3 regions of the Polaromonas sp. P2_G11 genome follow, and region 2 is predicted to be linked to each of the others. Evidence: predicted binding sites of a transcription regulator. Region 2 holds the regulator's gene; each other region holds the start of a gene.
The links. Region 2 encodes LexA, which represses DNA repair genes until DNA is damaged. Its sites were predicted from a motif close to ACTGTATNNNNATACAGT; they were not measured.
Positions count from the first base shown of each region.

Region 1: a site for LexA is predicted at 1,510-1,527, ahead of AC1DWQ_RS19590 (DNA topoisomerase IV subunit B). Genes of this name have one in related genera too.
Region 3: a site for LexA is predicted at 1,931-1,948, ahead of imuA (translesion DNA synthesis-associated protein ImuA). Genes of this name have one in related genera too.

Region 1 is NZ_JBFUFE010000005.1:465,652-468,904, reverse strand. Features, by position in the region: gene AC1DWQ_RS19595 (MFS transporter) at 161-1,381, opposite strand; gene AC1DWQ_RS19590 (DNA topoisomerase IV subunit B) at 1,574-3,253, shown strand, end outside.
Region 2 is NZ_JBFUFE010000002.1:655,488-658,740, reverse strand. Features, by position in the region: gene adk (adenylate kinase) at 1-298, shown strand, start outside; gene AC1DWQ_RS09685 (asparaginase) at 401-1,357, opposite strand; gene lexA (transcriptional repressor LexA) at 1,498-2,202, shown strand; gene AC1DWQ_RS09675 (hypothetical protein) at 2,339-2,731, shown strand; gene AC1DWQ_RS09670 (D-2-hydroxyacid dehydrogenase family protein) at 2,878-3,253, shown strand, end outside.
Region 3 is NZ_JBFUFE010000007.1:75,359-78,611, forward strand. Features, by position in the region: gene AC1DWQ_RS22780 (Y-family DNA polymerase) at 1-1,082, opposite strand, end outside; gene imuA (translesion DNA synthesis-associated protein ImuA) at 1,042-1,902, opposite strand; gene AC1DWQ_RS22790 (hypothetical protein) at 2,097-2,897, opposite strand; gene AC1DWQ_RS22795 (alkaline phosphatase D family protein) at 3,110-3,253, opposite strand, start outside.

The DNA of each region.
Region 1 (3,253 bases), on a different contig from region 2:
GCCCAAAACACACATAAAACCCCCAGGCAGGGCCTTGCGCTAGAAGCAGGCCCAGACCTGGTTGGCGAGTGTGAACAGGAAATCCGGCCGTGTGTAGAGGGCAAACACCCCCAGCGACGCGATGATCGCAAGCGTCCACAGGCCGATTCTTTTGGCCACGTCAGGCCCCTTGGGGCACGGCCGCGCGTGCAATCGGTGATTCACGAACCGGCAGGTTCACCAGCGCGGCAAACACGCCCAATGCAATCGCGATGTACCAGACGATGTCGTAGCTGCCCGTGCGGTCATATAAATAGCCGCCCAGCCAGACGCCCAGGAAGGAGCCGATCTGGTGGCTGAAGAAGATAAAGCCACCCAGCATCGACAAGTGCTGGATGCCGAAGATCTGCGCCACGACGGCATTGGTCGGCGGGATGGTCGACAGCCATAGCAGGCCCATCAGGCTGGCAAAGATGTAGACGCTCAAGGGGCTGAGCGGTGCCGCCAGGAACACGGCGATCACGATGGCGCGCGAGAGATAAATCGTCGCCAGGATCTTGCGCTTGGCAATTTTCTGGCCCAGCGAGCCCGCAATGTATGTGCCGAACACATTAAAGAGGCCGATCAGCGCCAGCGCGTAACTTGCGACTTGGGGCGACAGGCCCTTGTCCTTGAGGTAGCTGGGCATGTGGACGCCGATGAACACCACCTGGAAGCCGCAGACAAAGTAGCCCGCCATCAGCAATTGAAAGCTCGGGTACTTGAAAGCCTCGCGCAGCGCCTGAAGGATAGTCTGCTCGCGTTTGGCAGGCTGCCCGCCGGTGAAACCGCCTTCGCGCAGGCCCAATGCCAGCGGCGCAATCAGCAGCACGGCGCCGCTCAGCACCAGTAAAGCCTCTTTCCAGCCCAGGCTGCTGATCAGGAAACCTTCGGTCGGCACCATCAGGAACTGGCCGAATGAGCCCGCCGCCGCGGCCACGCCCATGGCCCACGAGCGTTTATCGGCCGAAATATTGCGCCCGATCACGCCATAAATCACGGCATACGTGGTTCCGGCCTGCGCGGCACCAATCAGCACGCCGGCTGTCAGGGTGAACAGGAAACCGGTGGGCGACAGCGCCATGCCCACCAGGCCCAGCCCGTACAGCAGGGCACCGCCCACGATCACGCGGAAGGCGCCAAAGCGGTCAGCCGCCATGCCGGCAAAAATGCCGAACACCCCCCAGGACAGGTTTTGCACCGCCAGCGCAAAGGCAAAAGTCTCGCGCGTCCAGCCCTGCGCCTGCGTGATGGGCTGCAGCCAGAGGCCAAAACCGTGGCGAATGCCCATGGACAGCGTGACGATGGTGGCGCCGCAGATCAGCACCTGCAGCATGGAGAGTTTTTTGGTTTCGGTGGTCATGGGCGAGTCGCCGCGAGTGGCGAAAAAAAGGAAAGGCCTGAGGCGGCCGGAAGGCTCTTTGCCGACTGTAACGAAAATGGCGGAACACTGCCCGGGCCGCACTTCGTTCCCTGTCTCAAATCAGGTTGGCTGTATATTTATACAGTGACTTTGCCGGCCCCGACTACAATTGCGGCAATTCTTTCATCTGCCATGGCTGACAAACTACCCACCGAATATTCCGAAGGCTCGATCCGCGTGCTCAAGGGCCTGGAGCCCGTCAAGCAACGGCCGGGCATGTATACGCGCACCGACAACCCCCTGCACATCATCCAGGAAGTGCTGGACAACTCCGCCGACGAGGCCCTGGCCGGCTACGGCAAGAAGATCAAGGTCACGCTGCACACCGACGGCTCGGTGAGCGTCGACGACGACGGCCGAGGCGTTCCTTTCGGCCTGCACCCTGAAGAAAAGGTACCGGTCATCGAGATCGTCTATACCCGGCTGCACGCGGGCGGCAAATTTGACAAAGGCAAGGGAGGCGCCTACAGCTTCTCGGGTGGCTTGCACGGCGTCGGCGTGAGCGTGACCAATGCACTGTCCAAGCGGCTGGAAGTCACCTCTTACCGTGAAGGCATGGTCGCCCACCTGGTGTTCTCGGGCGGTGACGTCATTGAAAAGCTGCACCTGCGCAAAAACGGCGATGGAGACCGCAAGACGGGTACCACCGTCCGCGCCTGGCCCGATTCCAAATACTTTGAATCGGCCGCGCTGCCCATGGCCGAGCTCACGCACCTGCTGCGCAGCAAGGCGGTGCTGATGCCCGGCGTCACGGTAACGCTGACCAACGAGAAAACCAAAGATACCCAAACCTGGCTCTACAAGGGCGGCCTGCGCGATTACCTGATGCAGACGCTAACCGGCGACCCGGTGATCCCGATGTTTGAGGGCGAAGGTTTTGCCGACGCTTCGCACGAGAGTTTTGCCGAAGGCGAGGGCGCGCAGTGGTGCGTGGCCTTCACCGAAGAGGGGCAGCCGGTGCGCGAAAGCTACGTCAACCTGATTCCCACCAGCGCCGGCGGCACGCACGAAAGCGGCCTGCGCGACGGCCTCTTCAATGCCGTCAAGAGCTTTGTCGACCTGCATTCGCTGCTGCCCAAGGGGGTCAAGCTCTTGCCGGAAGACGTTTTTGCCCGCGCCAGCTATGTCCTGAGCGCCAAGGTGCTCGATCCACAGTTCCAGGGCCAGATCAAGGAACGCCTCAATTCACGCGACGCGGTACGGCTGGTGTCCAGCTTTGTGCGGCCCACGCTGGAGCTTTGGCTTAACCAGCACGTCGATTACGGCCGCAAACTGGCCGAACTGGCCATCAAGGCCGCCCAAACCCGGCAGAAAGCCGGCCAGAAGGTCGAAAAACGCAAGGGCTCCGGTGTGGCCGTGCTGCCCGGCAAGCTGACCGACTGCGAAAGCCGGGATTTGGCGCACAACGAAGTCTTCCTGGTCGAGGGTGATTCGGCCGGCGGCAGCGCCAAGATGGGCCGCGACAAGGAAAGCCAGGCCATCCTGCCGCTGCGCGGCAAGGTGCTCAATACCTGGGAGGTCGAGCGCGACCGCCTGTTTGCCAACACCGAAATCCACGACATCGCGGTCGCCATCGGGGTCGACCCGCACGGCCCGAACGATACGCCGGACCTCTCTGGCCTGCGCTACGGCAAGGTTTGCATCCTGAGCGACGCCGATGTGGACGGCTCGCATATCCAGGTGCTGCTTTTGACCCTCTTTTTCCGCCACTTCCCCAAATTGATCGAATCAGGTAATGTCTATGTGGCCCGGCCGCCGCTGTACCGGGTGGATGCGCCGGCGCGGGGCAAAAAGCCGGCTTCAAAGGTGTAC
Region 2 (3,253 bases):
GAGCGGACGCCGTTCGCACCCCGCCTCAGGCCGCACCTACCACGTCAAGTTCAATCCGCCCAAGGTTGAAGGCAAAGACGATGTGACCGGCGAGCCGCTGATCCAGCGCGATGACGACAAGGAAGAAACTGTCCGCAAGCGCCTGGAGGTTTACAGCGCCCAGACCCGTCCGCTGGTTGAGTACTACTCCAGCTGGGCAAAGTCAGAGCCTGAACTGGCCCCGAAATACCGTGCCATCAGCGGCATGGGCGGTGTTGACGAGATCACCGCCCGGGCATTTAAGGCGCTGGCGGGTTGAACCGGCCTAACGCGAGTCCACTTGCCCCAAAAAAGCCGTCAGCCCGACGGCTTTTTTTATTCCGGCTTCCGGACCTGGTGGACTGCAATTGCAAGCGCGGCTTCAACTCTCCGCCAGCAACTCGAGCATCATCGCTATCCTCGCCTTCACGGGACTCAGCCCCTGCGAATCAGAAAACAGATCCCCCGGTGTGGGCAAGACCCGGCCATTGAAGCATCTTGTCGCACGGACGACCCGAACCCCCGCAGACCGCGCGCGAAGCAAGGCCGCCTCCAGCGCGTGGTGCAAGGTGCCATTACCCGTGGCAGCAACCACCAGCCCCTGGACACCCTGTGCCAGCAACGCGTCCACGATCGCACCACTGGCGCCGGCATGGTTCATGACAATCTCAACGCGCGGCCACTGGAGCGGAATCATGGAATTCGCTATTATTTTTATAGCTGCTTGCGCCCGTTCCACATGGGTTTCCGGCCAATTTCTCACTAACCTGAGGAATCCTTCCTCCACATAGCCAATCGGCCCCGCATCACCGGAGTCAAAAGCGTCAACCCTGTAGGTATGCACTTTCTGCACGTCCAGCGCGCTGTGGATGGTTCCGGCACACACCGCGACAACACCCATTGCCCCAGCATGACGCGCCACCGCCATGGCATCCAGCATGTTCTGGGGGCCGTCAGGCACCAGCGCAGTCGCCGGCCGCATGGCACAGGCCAGCACCACAGGTTTATCGGGGCGGCACACCGCATGAAGGAAATACGCCGTTTCTTCCAGCGTGTCCGTGCCGTGCGTGATGACAATGCCCTGCACGTCCGGCTGGGCCAGAAAGTGATTGACCCGACTGGCCAGCCGCACCCATACATCGAAGCTCATGTCCTTGCTGTCGACCTGCGCGACCTGCTCGGTCATCAAGGGGCCGAACCTGGCCAAAGGCGGGACCGCCGCCACAAGTTGCTCAACGCCCACCTGGGCAGCGGTATAGCCGATGTTGTCCGACGCACTCGCAGCCTGCCCGGCAATCGTGCCGCCGGTGCCCAGAATCACAATATTTTGAGGATGCATAAAACGTAAACTTGCAATCTTTTAAAAACTGGATGAAAATACAGTTACTGGATATTAAAACAGCTACGGCAACGTTGCGTACCCAAAGCCAGCAGGCAATACGCAAGCGGGCTGAAGCAGTGATTCAAGGAGCAACAGTGATGAGCACACTCGATAACTTTTCGCATTTTCCCTCTGAGGCTCCCAAGCTCACTGCGCGCCAGCAGCAAATTCTGGAATTGATCCAGAGCGCCATCGCGCGCACGGGCGCCCCGCCCACCCGTGCTGAAATCGCCGCTGAGCTTGGCTTTCGCTCTGCCAATGCCGCCGAGGAGCACTTGCAGGCGCTGGCCCGCAAAGGCGTCATCGAGCTGGTCAGCGGGACCTCACGCGGCATACGTTTGCGCAATGACGCCCTTCGCAGCCTGAACGAATCCAGAATCAAACAGTTTTCCCTGCCGTTGCAAAGCCTGGCCCAACTCGCCCTACCTCTGGTGGGGCGGGTTGCTGCTGGCAGCCCGATTCTCGCGCAGGAACATGTCGAGCAAACCTATTATTTTGAAAGCAGCCTGTTTCAGCGCCAGCCCGACTACCTGCTCAAGGTCCGCGGCATGAGCATGCGGGACGCAGGCATCATGGATGGCGACCTGCTGGCCGTCAAGCAATCCAAGGAAGCCAAGAATGGTCAAATTGTCGTGGCCCGGCTGGGTGATGAAGTGACCGTCAAGCGCTTTCGTCGCAACAAGCACCTGATCGAACTTCTGCCCGAAAACCCGGACTTTAAAACCATTGTGGTCGAGCCCGGCGAGCCTTTCGAACTGGAAGGCCTGGCCGTCGGCCTCATTCGCAACACGATGCTGATGTAGGCAGCTCACCTGGCCACGCACCAGGTGGCGGGCGTTTGGCCGTTGTGATGGCCAACACCCTGGTGTCGGGGCCTTCCTGGCAATTTGCCAGTTTGCAATCCTGCCTGTGTAAACCTCTCTCATACAGGAGTTCATCATGGGAATCATCAGTTTTTCACATTCACCAATGTCGTCAGTCCTGCTGGCACCCGTGCAGGCATTGGTGTCATTGTTTTTGCCGGCGCAGGGTATGACTGGGGCAAGCCGTTTTTCCGCGCCAGCCGGCGCACAGCCCAGATCTCACCAGCTTGCGCTACCCTTTGCTTCCGGCGATTTCGCGGCAATGCGCGGCCCGTCTGCCCGCGCCACTGGTGCTCTTGCCGTCCAACGCTCTGTCAAGGCGTCCCGACCCAGCCGGCTGCGAGTTGTCCGTGAGTTTGACTCCAATGTCGGCCCAGCGTGCGCTGGCCGCATGGTGATATCCGGCCGCATGGCCGACGTCTGCGCGGAACTTGAGCGCATGAGCCAGCGAGAAACCTCTTTGAGATAACTGGTACGGCAAGCATCCCACCAGAAGTTCAGCCCGGGCCTATGTGCTTTGCGGCGCCGTCTGGTGCGTTTCCTTGAGATACAAAATCCCCAGTCGGAAGTGACCCCGGCGGCAAGGAAGAAAAATCTTGCAGGCACAATATCGGCATGAATATTGTGATCCTCGACGACTATCAGGACGCGGTGCGGAAATTGAACTGCGCAGCCAAGCTGGAGGCCTACCCTGCCAAGGTCTATACCAACACCGTTAAAGGCATCGGCCAGCTGTCCGTCCGCCTCAAGGATGCCGATGTCATCGTCCTGATCCGGGAGAGAACCCAGCTCAACCGGCAAGTTATTGAAAAGCTGCCCAAACTCAAGCTGATTGCCCAGACAGGCCGTGTCGGAAGCCATATAGATGTCGCGGCTTGCACAGAACGCGGCATCGCGGTTGCCGAGGGCATTGGGTCTCCTACGGCACCCGCGGAGCTGACCTGGGCACTGGTAATGACCGCCATGCGCCGCATTCCGCACTATGTAGCCC
Region 3 (3,253 bases), on a different contig from region 2:
CGCATTGGCTGTGCGCAAGCAGCTATTGATTTGATAGCACTTCGGGCACTCACCCAGCGCTGCATCAGCTCGGGCCGGTGGTCGGTGCAAGGTTGCCAGGCTTGCACATTGGCATCGCCCAGGCGGGCGCTGAGTCGCTCGACCAGCTCCACCACGCTGTCGCCCTGCCGGCGCGCTTCCATCAGCAGGCTGCCGGTGGCGGCGGCCGAGTCGGCCAGCAGCTCGGTGGCCAGCGACTGCAGCGTCAGGCTGTGCACCGGCGCCGGCAGCTTTTGCTGCGCCAGGTGCTCTGAGATGAGGCGTGCCACATGGCGCAGGTCTTGGGCGGGCTGGGCCGTGCGAATCTCGAGCTCGCCGGTCGGCGCCACATCGCGGCGTTTGTCCAGGTGCCAGATGATTTTCAGGGCGCAGAGCCCGCTCTGGCGCCCCAGCAGCCAGGCATGCAGGTGGACCAGCAGGCGCTCAACGCCCGCCATCAGCGCAGGCCCATGGGTGACAAGCGCGTTGAGCTCCAGTTTTTCTTCAAAGTGCTCGGGCAGCACTTGCCACTCGTAGTCGTCGGCTACGGTGCCGCGGGCGCGGTCCAGCGCCTCCAGCAGCTCGGCGCCAAAACGCCGCGCCACGCCGTCACGCGGCAGGCGCAGCAGGTCGTCCCAGCTGCGGCAGCCAATGCGCTCCAGCACACCCAGGTGCGGGCGCGCGGCCGTCAACGTGTGCATGGGCAGGTCGGCCACGCGTTTTTTCAACGCACCAGCCTGATCCTGCTGCAGCCGAAGCCGTCCGATTGCTATCAAAGATGTAGCACCTTGCGCACGTTCCATAAGGCCTGCAACCTGGTTTGATTCAAAAAATAGCTCGATTTTCTGCGCCAGCAGCTGCATCAGCCGCGCCAGCCCGCCAAACAGGCGCAGGCTGCCCGTTACGTCCATCAGCACCGCTTCATCGACCAGCGCCACGCGCGGCGTGAAGCCCAGCGCCAGGCTGGCCACCGCGCGCTGCAAAGCGGCGGCGTCCAGCACAGACGAGGCCGGTTGCGCCGCGTCAGTGGTGATCGAGATGCGCAATGCGATCCAGCAACGCATGGATGGGACTCCGGGGTGAGGTGACAGGAAGCGAAACCAGCGATGGCAGCAGGATGGGGGCAAGCTCTTCCCGCTTTTGCTCTTCCCGCTTTTGCCGGGCCCTGTCGCGGCTGGCCGCCAGCAAGGCCGACAGCCGGGCGGGCCGGGTATCGAGCAGCACCGGCGCGGCCAGCGGCGGGCCGCGGCGCTTGAGCACATGGACCAGCAGGTTGCCGCCCTCCCGCACAGTGCCTTCCAGCAGCAGGCGCAGCGGCGCGGGTGACGATTCGTGTTGGGCCCGCAGCGGCCGGAACACAAACAGCAGCTTGTGGTGCGCATGCGCGGCAATCTGCAGGCGGCGCAGGTGGGCGCTGCGCGCATCGGGCAGCCAGGCCAGCACGGCGGTCACGTCAGCGCACTGCAGCGCCTCTCGCGTGGCCCAGAGCAGCGAAGGCGCGTCACCTGGCTTGCCGTGAATGCTGATGAGCCGCCGCATGTCGATCTGGCGCGCGCCCAGTGCGGGGCCAAATGGCAGGTAAGGCGCGCCGACCAGCGCCGTCAGTTGCGCGCCAGGCTCCTCCGGAGTGGCGGGCTGGTTGAGGGCACGGGCCAAGCCAGGCGCCAGCAAACCCCATTCCTGCTGGCCCGCCTGCGGCAACAGCAGTTCAACCAGCGCGCCCTGGGGCCAGCCGCCTCCCGGCAAGACCAGGTCGAGCGCCGCATAACCTGTGGCCACCGTCTGCACACTCGCGCTGCCCAGTTCGCCGGCCCGCCAAACCTGGGCATTCAGGGCGTCGGCAAAGTCCGGCAAAGCGCTGGGCATTGCAGTGAGGGTGGGCATGGAAGGTGGTCCGGATCAAGTCGAATATACTGTATTTATGTACAGTATATGGCTGATTTGACGCCCCGCCAACCCGCTTGAAACCCGGGTACCCCAGTCGAGAATTATTCACCCCGGAGCCGCCGGGAAAACCGGCACCTCCCTGCAAATCAGGGTGCAGCGCGCTTGCCGGCGGTACCGCTGTTCTCGCGCGTCTAGAGTTTTGGCGGGGGTGGCCGGCCCACGTTGTGGGCGCCCGTGTTGGCCGCCTCCCAATACGCCTTGTCCAGCGTGCCGGGGTGGCTCTTGACCGGGGTGCCGACCGGCACATTGCCAGGGCGCTGAACGCCCTCTACCGAGTAGGTTTTCAGCTTGGGTTTCTCGGTACTGGAGGGGTTGAGCGCATGAAACTCGTGCGCCACCTTGGAAGGGTTGTCGGGAGACAGCTTCTGGCCACGGACACTGGCCAGCGTTTCAATGTGCGTCATGCACCGCGTCGTGTACGGGTCGGATGCCTCGCCGTACAGGTGGAACACGCCGTGCTGCTGGCGTTCGCTTGTCATCTGCTTGAGCTTCCAGAGCTCGAACACCGACACCTTTGCGCGCATCGCCTCTTTGGAGTCATAGCGGTATTCCCGCCCCTTCTTGACATCGCTTGCCAGGGCCGGACGCGCCAGGAAGCGGTCCCTGTGCTCCGTCGGTGTATGGCTGCCATAGGCCAAGTTCGAGTAAGGCTTGGACTCATCTATGCCCGTCAGCTTGTTCACGGCGCCAAACTTTGGCAAATCCGTACGGGGTGGGCCGCTGCCCATCCGGAAATCTTCGTAATGGCCCCACGAACCCCGTCCGTATTTGACGGTCATGTGTTCTGCCTGTTTTGGATCCGTCGTGTTTCTCCACGTCGAGAACTTGACCGGCACCACCGGCTGGTTTGCCAGGTAATAGGCGCTGGCAGCGGCGCCGGCACTCGCCAGGACCGGAAAGCCAAAGCGCGATAACACCCTTCCTGCTGCCATGGGGACCATCCTTGTGCCGCAGCGCGGCAATGTTGATGAGCTGGCCTTCCGGTAAAAACCGGCGACTGGATATTCAGTCTAGTCATGGCGCGCGGCTGGCGCCATCCCCTTTTTCAGGTGAAAAATAACATGTCCCGAGAGCGGCACCATCACGCCCGAACCGGCAACCAGCAGGCTCCGGCTGGCCAAGTGGCTCGGTTAAGCGGGGCCGCTTACCCCACCGGGTGAATCACCTTGCTGCTGGGCTCGGATTCGTTTTCCACCCACCAGTTGATCCACAGGCGTTGCGCCGGATTACCCGCATCGTCAGGCTCAATCGTCATGAAATTACGCGCACCGATCAGGCGGCGCGAAGT